One region of the Arthrobacter sp. U41 genome, then DNA from elsewhere that is predicted to be linked to it. Evidence: riboswitches for the same ligand, from Rfam matches in the RefSeq annotation. Region 1 holds a riboswitch; each other region holds the start of a gene.
The links. Region 1 has a riboswitch for cyclic di-AMP ahead of ASPU41_RS09470 (M23 family metallopeptidase). Riboswitches for the same ligand answer to the same signal wherever they lie in the genome.
Positions count from the first base shown of each region.

Region 2: it holds a riboswitch for cyclic di-AMP, as region 1 does, so the genes downstream of both, ASPU41_RS16540 (M23 family metallopeptidase) here and ASPU41_RS09470 (M23 family metallopeptidase) in region 1, are expected to answer to the same signal.
Region 3: it holds a riboswitch for cyclic di-AMP, as region 1 does, so the genes downstream of both, ASPU41_RS16485 (NlpC/P60 family protein) here and ASPU41_RS09470 (M23 family metallopeptidase) in region 1, are expected to answer to the same signal.

Region 1 covers NZ_CP015732.1:2,044,125-2,047,390, forward strand. Annotated here, with positions in the region: gene serC (phosphoserine transaminase) at 1-689, opposite strand, end outside; gene ASPU41_RS09465 (metal-dependent transcriptional regulator) at 955-1,650, shown strand; cyclic di-AMP (ydaO/yuaA leader) riboswitch at 1,795-2,010, shown strand; gene ASPU41_RS09470 (M23 family metallopeptidase) at 2,014-2,835, shown strand; cyclic di-AMP (ydaO/yuaA leader) riboswitch at 2,965-3,142, shown strand.
Region 2 covers NZ_CP015732.1:3,631,114-3,634,379, reverse strand. Annotated here, with positions in the region: gene ASPU41_RS16550 (four-helix bundle copper-binding protein) at 508-918, opposite strand; gene ASPU41_RS16545 (TlpA family protein disulfide reductase) at 1,096-1,752, opposite strand; cyclic di-AMP (ydaO/yuaA leader) riboswitch at 1,846-2,034, shown strand; gene ASPU41_RS16540 (M23 family metallopeptidase) at 2,043-2,837, shown strand; gene ASPU41_RS23770 (cytochrome c oxidase assembly protein) at 2,882-3,266, opposite strand, start outside.
Region 3 covers NZ_CP015732.1:3,621,384-3,624,649, reverse strand. Annotated here, with positions in the region: gene ASPU41_RS16495 (hypothetical protein) at 1-400, opposite strand, end outside; gene ASPU41_RS23090 (heavy-metal-associated domain-containing protein) at 752-1,069, opposite strand; cyclic di-AMP (ydaO/yuaA leader) riboswitch at 1,452-1,630, shown strand; gene ASPU41_RS16485 (NlpC/P60 family protein) at 1,635-2,408, shown strand; gene ASPU41_RS16480 (heavy metal translocating P-type ATPase) at 2,595-3,266, opposite strand, start outside.

The sequences.
Region 1 (3,266 bases):
TCCGGGATCCAGCGTCCGCCGGCCTTGATCCGCGCCGCGCGCTCCAGCGCTGCCGGGGAGAACAAGCCAAGCCACAGGCCGCCGTCGGAAGCGAAGTTCTTCTGCGGGGCGAAGTAATAGACGTCCGCCTCAGCGACGTCAACGTCAAGCCCGCCGGCAGCGGAGGTGGCGTCCACCAGGACGAGGGAGCCCGCATCGGCGCCGGCCACGCGCTGGACCGGAGCGGCCACGCCTGTGGACGTCTCGTTCTGCGGCCAGGCGTAAACATCGACGCCGGCCTCGGCCCGGGCTGACGGGCGCGTGCCCGGCTCGGACTTGATGATGGAGGAGTCCGCCAGGAACGGTGCCTTGTTGGTGGCGGAGGCGAACTTCGAACCAAACTCGCCGAAGGACAGGTGCTGCGCCTTGTTTTCCACCAGGCCGAAGCTGGCGATGTCCCAGAACGCGGTCGAACCGCCGACGCCCAGGATGACCTCGTAGCCCTCGGGGGCGCGGAAGAACTGGCTGAGCCCGTTCCGGACCGATCCCACGAGGTTCTTCACCGGCGCCTGGCGGTGGGACGTTCCGAGCAGCTTCGATGCTGCGGCGAGGGCCTCCAGCTGTTCAGGACGGACCTTGGAAGGTCCGGCGCCGAACCGGCCGTCCTTGGGAAGGAGGTTTGCGGGAATCGTGATGCTGGTGTCGCTCACAGTGGCTCCAATTTTCGGCAGGTACAAAGTGTGGCTTGGGAGGTGGTCCGGCAGGGTCGCTGCGGCGGAGCCTGTCGTTTCATTCTGCCTGACTGCCCGGCGGGGGAGGCAAAAGAGCCCGTCACAGTCCGGTCATTGAGATTATCCGGAGTAATTCAAAATAGGCTAAGCTGGCCTGCGAACGTACGGCGGTCCCCGCCAGGGCGCCAGCAGCACGCGGTACGGTCGGAATCACGCAAGGACGGCGCCCGAGGAGCTGAGCTGAATGACGGATCTGATCGATACAACCGAGATGTATCTTCGGACCATTCTGGAACTTGAAGAAGAAAACATCGTCGCCCTCCGCGCCCGCATCGCCGAGCGGCTGCGCCACTCCGGCCCCACTGTTTCCCAGACAATTGGCCGCATGGAGCGCGACGGTCTGGTGGTTGTTTCCGGCGACCGGCACCTTGAACTGACAGAAACCGGCCGGAAACGTGCCATCGAAGTCATGCGCAAGCACCGCCTGGCCGAACGGCTGCTGGCCGACGTCATCGGGCTCGACTGGGCGTACGTCCACGAGGAAGCCTGCCGCTGGGAACATGTCATGAGCGAGCGGGTGGAGCGGCGGATTTTCGAACTGCTCAACCATCCCACCGTCTCGCCCTACGGCAACCCGATTCCCGGCCTCGCCGAACTGGGCGGCCTGCCCTCCCAGCCCTACGCGGACGGCGTCGTGAACCTGCTCGAGGCCATGGCCGGGTACGGGCCGGACTCCAGGGTCACGGTCAGCCGGCTCGCCGAGCCCATCCAGGTGGAGCCGGAACTGCTCGTCCAGCTCGACGAGGGCGGCATCCGTCCCGGCGCACTGGTGTCGCTGGAGCGCGTGGGGGAGTACATCTCGGTGCGGGTCCCCGATATCGAAGGCGCATTGGAGCTCCCGCCCGAGGTTGCTGCCCACGTCTTCGTTACCGTCGACTAACCGGCGCTGACTGTCCACTCATGGGATGACCCATGAGTTGTGCACAGGTTGGATAACGGATTTATCTCTGGGCGGCTTAATCGCCTATAGTTGATCACTAACACCGATACCAAAGCGTTACCTGATCCGAGCCGAGCTCTGCCAGCGGATCAGTCGCAGAATCACCTTTCTGGCAGGGGCGGGGGAACCACTTCCGGCTGTTCAACAGCCTTGGGGTGAAGTCCGTCAGCGGCAAGCACACTCCACCGAGGGACTTTTTGGCTGCCTCTGTGCCTGGATGCTTGCTTACGGCGGACCGGGTCTTTGATCTCTCTGACCCGAATCCGACAGCTAACTTCGCAGGCTCTCCAGAGAGGAACGTTTTTGACCACCCAGACCGCCAGGGGCCGCCGTCGTGCGACCGGCCCTGCTCCGGAGCCCCGTCCGGCCGCCGCCGTCCTGGCAGACCGCCCACGCGACGTGCACCGCGACGAACGCCGAGGCCGCCGCAGCCCGTTCCGCCAGGTAACAGAATTTGCTGCCGCCAGCGGCGTTGGGCAAAAGGCCGGCATTGCCCTGGCCGCCACGGGACTGGTCCTCACCGTCACCGTCCCCGCTACGGGCCCTGTTTTGGCTACCGATGCCGGCTCCGCCTCGGGTTCCATCTCGGCCGCGGTCCAGCCGGACGTCACCGCCGCCGAAGCCAAGATCGACTTCAACCGCACCGCCGTCACCACCCAGGGTGACCCGGACGGAAAGCTCAAGCAGTTGCTGAGCGCCCAGTCCGTCGGCTCGATCACCCGGGCAGCCTCCGCGGGCAGCCTCGGAGCACCCCTTGCCCAGTTGAAAACCGCGTCACCCTTCGGATACCGGGTCAGCCCCATCACCGGAGGCTCCGGGGAGTTCCACCGCGGTCAGGACTACGCCGCCCAGTGCGGCACAGGCATCCTGGCTGCCGCCAGCGGCACCGTTACCTTCACCGGATGGCATCCCTACGGCGGAGGGAACCGGGTCGTGATCGACCACGGCAACGGCCTGGAGACCACGTACAACCACCTGTCCTCAGCCAGCGTCAAGGTGGGCCAGCAGGTCTCCCGGGGCGACGTTGTGGCGCTGAGCGGCACCACGGGCGCCTCCACGGGCTGCCACCTCCATTTTGAGGTCATGGTCAACGGCGAAGTCGTTGACCCGACCGGCTGGCTGTAACAAAGCTGATGGGACGCTCTCGCATTCTCGTGACACTCCGTGATCTGAATGTGACATTGACTCTTAACTGCTGTACCGTTTGACCTACGCCAACTTTTCCGAAGTTGGCGCTCTTGAGTGGATTGCCTAACTCTGCCACCGCTCAAGGTCCTTTCGCATTACATCGTCTGGCAGGGGCGGGGGAACCAATTTTGGTCTTCGCAAGAAGGCCTTGGGGTTAAGTCGCAAAGCTTCCCAGGAAGCAGCGCGGCCGGGTGACTCCCATCCGAATCCGACAGCTCACCTCGTAGGCATTGGGAGAGGCTACTTTCGTGTCTTCACGCCACAATGCTGCGCATCACCGCGCTTGCGCGGCTCTTACGAGCCCGCTGAAATCCAACGTCCGTGTCGCCCTTCGTGGTGCCCGGAACGGATTTCGCGCGGCCGACTCA
Region 2 (3,266 bases), 1.6 Mb from region 1:
CCGTCGCCGTCTCCGGCCCCGGGCGATGGGGGGCTGCGTACTGGCCTGACCGCTGACCAGATTACGCCCGGACTTCTTGGCTTCGTGATGACGGCCTTCATGGTTATCGCCGTCATTCTGCTGATGGTGTCCATGACGCGGCGAATCCGGCGTGTCCGCTACCGCGGGCAGCTCAGTGACGCCGCAGAAGCAGGCGGCACCGCAGAGGTAGCGCCGGCTTCACCCGCTGTGAACGCTGAGCGCCCAGGCCCAGGCCCCGAGTAGACGCGGCTGCGGCACCGTGCCTGAAGGGGCTGCGCCGGACGCACAGAGCGTACCCGTTGCCTTACCCGGTCCCTGGCCAGCCTTAATGACCTCAGGAGCCATGCCGGGACCGTTGCCGGGCATCACGTAACCTTATCCGGACTGAAGATGAACTTCCGCCCGGATCTGTCGTGGGCGCATTGTTCAGGCCCGCGGTGTCCGTTGCCTGCCATGCTTTTGGACTCCGGCGCGGATCGCTGGTGATCAGGCCAGGACTGCCAGAAGGTCTGTGCAGGAGGCTTGGCACCTGCGGCAGGCCTCTGCGCAGATCCTGCAGTGTTCGTGCATACCGGCGTGCTTCTCGCATTCCTCGGCGCAGGCGGCGCATGCAGCCCGGCAGGCCTCAAGAACGGTGCGGATGATGTCGGCGTTGGTTCCGGTCCGGCGGGACAGAATGCTGCCGGTCGCGGCACAGATGTCAGCGCAGTCCAGATCCGTGCGGATGCACGTGGTCAGATCGGCGACCATGCTCTCGCCCAGGCAGGCGTCGGCGCAGGCCGTACAGGCCTGGGCACATTGAAAGCATGCGGCGATGCATTCGGCGAGCTTGTCCTTGTCGATTCCACCAAGCTCCCCTGGGTAGGCGTCAAGCATCGCAACGATGTGATGGCTCATGGTGTTGCTCCTGTCGCTGGTGGTGAGGCGGGCAGCGGGCTGGCGCCGGCTGCCCGCCTCCACAGTAACCCTGCCGCCCTTGCACACCAACGGCCCGCCAGCGCGGGCAGTTTCACCAGGGCCTTCCGATGCCGATGCGCTTCTGGGCCCCGGGCATCCGGGGCAACCGATTCCTGGCTAGCCTCCGGCTACGGCGCCGGTGATGAGGGATTTGAGGATGCTTTGATCGGCCAGGCCCAGGATCCTGGCGGCGACCCGTCCCTGTTTGTCGAGTACGAGGGTGGACGGGACCGCCTGCGGTGGTACGTACTGGGTCATGGCCAGCAGGATGCCGCCGTTTTTGTCCTGCATGCTGGGGTAGGTGATTCCGAAGGTCCGTTCGAAGGCGACAGCGGCTTCCTCGTCGCGGACGTTCAAGCCGTAGAACAGGACGTTCTGTGGTTTGAACTCGTTCCAGAGTGCTTCCAGCCGGGGCGCTTCGAGCCGGCACGGGGCGCCTGCGGCGTACCAGAAGTTCAGGACGATCACCTTTCCGGCCCAGTCGCCGGAGTTAACGACCGTCCCGTCGTACTGTTCCCCCGTTACTGCCACCGGCGGCTTCCGCTCGGCGGCGGCATATTCGGTGACGGAGCCGTCCCCGGCGATGTAGTTCTTGTTGTCGCCGGCTTTGGCCTGCTGGGCGAGGGGATCGCCGGAGGCGCATCCTGCAAGAACCGGGGCGGCCAGGACGCCCAGAAGAGCTGAGGACAGCAGACGGCGCCGGGAGAAACCCGGCATTGTCTCCGGAGCCAGGGGAGCGGCGTCCGACGGTGTCGGGAGGCTAGGTTTATGCATGGCTATCCTTTGATAACGGAATTGTAACTTCGAGGCCAGGCTGGATAGAGTTGACGCAATACATACCCCGCACGGGTATGCGTGAGGCCGCTTCGCCAAACCCCGCCGGCGGTCCATGAACTTTCAGTCTTTTGGCGGGGGCGGAGGACCCTCAAACGGCGCCATAGCGCGCCTTGGGGTGAAGCCGGCCCTGTGAGTCCACGCCTGTGGGACGGCTTGCGGGGCGGGCCGGAGATTCCACTCGTCCGAATCCGACAGCTAACTTCGCCGGCGCTGAGAGGACACGCGTTTTGCCTTCCCACCGTATACACGGCCGCCGCCGTGCCGTTCCCACGTCTTCGCCTGCCCAGGGGCGGCGCCGGGCCGCCGTCCTTACGCCCGCCGTCCGGGGAAGCCGCGGGCAGCGGCTGGGCGCGGCCGCGACGGTCACGGGGTTGATTGCCATGACGGTGCTCTCCGCGGCGCAGGCAGATCCGGACCGCTTGGACGCCGACCGGGAACGCCCCGCCGCCTCGGCAACGGCAGTTGAACAGCCGGCGGTCACGGCCGACGCAGGCGCCGGCCTGGCCTTTGACCGGCCCGCCGTCCGCTCCTCACCTGCACCGAGGGCATCACCGGCACCGAACGTCCAGTCGGCCCGGACTCCGGCAACGACCGGGCCGGGCGCTGGCCAGGCTGCGGCGTCCGTTCCTGGCGTGGGGTTGCGGGCGCCGTTGTCCTCCGTGAATGTCAGTTCCCCCTTCGGTCTCAGGGTGAACCCGCTGACCGGGGCATCCGGGGAGTGGCATACCGGGATCGACTTGACCGGGGCCTGCTCCACCGCCGTCTTCGCCGCCGGAGCCGGGACGGTGCTCGAGGCGGGTTGGAGCCAGTACGGCGGCGGAAACAGGATCGTGTTGGACCACGGCAACGGCTTGAAATCCACGTATAACCACCTGGCGAGCATCGGTGTCTCGGTCGGGCAGGTCGTCGCTGGGGGCGCGTTGATCGCCGGTGTGGGGACGACGGGAAACTCCACCGGCTGCCATCTCCATTTCGAGGTTATGGTCAACGGCCGGACGGTCAATCCTGCCGCATTCATCTGAGAGGGCTTTCCGCGGCTCCCGGACAAACGGGGCGGGGGATGGTTTTACGCATCGCTGTTGCCGGGGCGTGTGTGTGCGCCGTTCAGGTGTTCACGGTTCAGTGCTTCCAGCTGATCGTCGGTGAGGCTGTCGAAGGAGATAGCTTCGCTCCGGTCGCTGCGGGCGAACCGGACGAACATCAGGATGATCAGGGGAACGTCGACGATTTCGGCCAGGAACCACAGCAGGTCCCCGGCGAGCTGCTGGTCCCGCAACGCCTCGGGCAGCCAGCCAGGGTGCCCGGCCAGGGCCTGGGTTGCCCCGTCCAGGATCTGCGGACTGATCCGCATCATGATCCCGGGCACGGCGTCGGCGACGAGTTCGATGAACACGTAAATGAATTCGACGATGATGAGCGCACTGACGGCCTTGGCCGGTCCGTCCTCGATG
Region 3 (3,266 bases), 1.6 Mb from region 1:
TCGGCGCGGCATCGTCCACGACTGCAAAAGGGGTTTGGCCAGGTGGCGGGGCTGCCAGAGACGCGTTGCCGGGGGACGGGATGCACGACGCATCCATGGCGGACATCATCGCGCACCCGCCAAGATCAACGCATGAGAGTCCCTGGACGGACGTCGTGCCCCCTGATGGTGAACTGTCTATAGCCGGCGCGGCGCCGGGGGCACGGGATGTGTGTTCCGTGGCCGGAGACTGCATCACCTGCGGCATCTCCGCGCCCGGAACGGCGGCCGATGCCGGCATGATGTGGGAGCCGGTCATGATGTGCATGCCGAAGATCCCGGCAATGATGGCCAGCAGACCAGCCAGCAGGCCCGCGCGGCGGAGGAACGACGTAACGCGGCGGGATAAAGCGTCGGTCATGAGGTTCTCCTTCCGTGCGGGTTGACTTCGTTCAAGGGTACCGGGCCGGGCGGGCCGCGGCGTCTGATGGGTTCAACAAACCGGTAAAGGGCTGAGTTTCATCCGGTGCAGCCGCGGGGCATTCGGTACCCCGCCGATTGTGGGACTGACATCATTACGGCACCGACGAGTGGGAGCACGCGACGTTGGCGAAGACCACCCCGGCGGGGGTCGGAGATGGTGTTGTAGCAGGCGTGGATGAGGTAGCCCAAGTTCTGTGGGTTACCTGGCTCCTCGTCAATTGTCGCTCCCCGCAGGCAAACCCTCCTTGAGCACCCGCATTAATGGTTGCCCGTCTCGGCGGCCGCTGAATTAGCTGGTGCTGGCGAGGCTGTATCCGGCGCGGATTACCGCATCCCGGACCGCGGTGAGGGCAACTGTTCCGGCGACGGTCAGACGGGATACTCCGCCGGCGACGAGCTCGACGGTCGCCGACTCCACTCCGTCCACGGCCCTGACCGCGTTTTCAACCGTTTGAACGCAGTGCCCGCAAGTAAGTCCTTCGATCAGGTAGTCCAAGCCCTCGACCGGGGCCAGCGTCTGTGCGCGGGCATCGGGGCCGCAACAGCTGCGGCCAGAGGAATCCGCGGCGGAAAGGGAAAATTCGGTCCGAATATCTGATGTGCACATGTCAGGTCGTTCCTTTGCAGAAAGGCGTGATGGGGATGCTGGGGATGAACGGCTGTAGCGGCCGGCGGGTCCGCGGGCCTGGACAAACCACTTCACTGACAACAAACCAAATATACCCCCAAGGGGTATTTCTTGCAAAGGAAGCGGGCACCGCCACAAGGCAGCGCCACTGGACATGTGCTGGATCCCCGCCGATCCGCGCCGGCCGCAGCAGGATTCCGCGCTCATTTCGACCGTCCCCGGAACCGGCACGGCATCCGGAGCGGGAAGGGGCGGCCGCCGGCCCGCTGTTGTTACCTGAATGTGACATGCCATCAGTTTTACCGTACGGTCGAATCCGTGCCGGATTTCTCCGAAACGGCACTCCCGAGCCGATTGCCTAACTCTGCCGCTGCCCGGGATCCTTTCGCAAAATCGTCCGGCAGAGACGGGGAAACCACATTTTGGCTCGCCTTCGGGCAGGCCTTGGGGTGAAGCCGCGCCCTGCAGTTATGCAGACCGCAGCCGGGTGTCTCCCATCCGAATCCGACAGCTCACCCCGCAGGCATTGGGAGAGGCTCCTTTCATGTCCGCACGCAAAAATCCGGGCCGCCACCGCGCGGTTACCATCCAGACCAGCACCCTCGCGACGATTTCCAAGACCATCGTCGACAACGCCGGCGGGGCGGGACGCCAAGCCGCTGTCATCGCCGCCGCGTCGGGACTCGTTCTGACCAGCGGGATCGCCGCCCAGGCCGCAGAGGCCCCGGCACAGCGGGACTCGGCCCCCGCCTCGACTCTTGAGGTGTCCAGCCAGGCCCCGGCACAGCTCAGCGCTGACTCCAGCGTCCGGATTTCCTTTGAACGCCCCGCCGTCACCACCACCGCGGCGCCGGTCATTGAGGCGCCGAAGCCTGCTGTCCAGGCGCCGAAGCCTGCCCCGGTGGCGGCCCGGGCCGGAGGGGGCGTCCAGACGCAGCCCCGCATCACCGTCCAGCCGCAGGCCGCCACGGCCCCTGCTGCCGCTCCGGCGGCGGGCGGCGTCAACGCCGCAATGGTTTCCGCCGCCTACGCGCAGCTTGGCACGATCCAGGACTGCACGGCCCTGGTGGAAAAGGCCTTGGGGTCTGCAGGTATCCCTGTCGGGGATCTGGCCCCGTTGCAGTTCAAGAGCTACGGAAAGGTCGTCGGTGATGCGCAGCCCGGTGACATGGTCATCCAGCCGGGCCACATCGGCATCTACGTCGGCAACGGCCAGGTCCTCAGCTCCGGCATGAACGGCAAGAACCAGACCGTCGTGCATCCGCTGTCGTGGCTGACCGCCACCGGCCCCGTCACGTTCGTCCGCGCCGGCGCCTAGAAACATGCCACAAGGGCCGGTGAGTTGCTGCCTTGGGGGCAGCAGATCACCGGCCCTTGCGCGTTTGCGGCCCGGGAATACCTGCAGCCGGCTCCGGACGGCATGAGATCCCCTGGAGCCCGGAACAGAGCCTTGCAGTTTGATCGACGGAACTTCCGGTCCTGAGACTTCTCCTCGTTCGCCGGGCTAGCGGACGGCCACCGGCCGGGCGGCCGGCTCGTGCGCTGCCGGATCCTGGATCGTCGTCCCGGCGAAGCGGCGCAGGCGCAGTGAGTTGCTGACAACCAGCACGGAGCTGGCGGCCATCGCGGCGCCGGCGATCATCGGGTTCAGCAGCCCCAACGCGGCGACCGGGATCCCGACGGCGTTGTAGAAGAAAGCCCAGAACAGGTTGGTCTTGATGGTGGCCAGGGTCCGGCGGGACAGCTCGATGGCCTGGGCCACCTGGCCGAGGTCGTTCCCCATCACCGTCAGGTCGGCCGCGGCGATCGCAACATCCGTCCCGCTGCCCATGGCAATGCCCAGGTCAGCCTGCGCCAGGGCTGCGGCGTCGTTGACGCCGTCGCCTGCCATCGCCACGATGGCCCCGGAAGCCTGCAGCTTCCGGACCGCGTCCACTTTGCCTTCCGGCAGAACCCCCGCAAGGACATCCTGGGCCGGGATGCCCACGTCGGCGGCAACGATCGCCGCGACGGCGGCGTTGTCTCCCGTCAGCAGGATGGGCCTGAGCCCCAGCGCTTTGAGTCGGGTGATCGCGGCGGCGGAGCCGTCTTTGACCGTGTCGGTGAGGCTGATGATTCCCGCGGGCCGGCCATCGACCGCGACCCAGATGACAGTGGCGCCGGTTCCTTCCTGTGT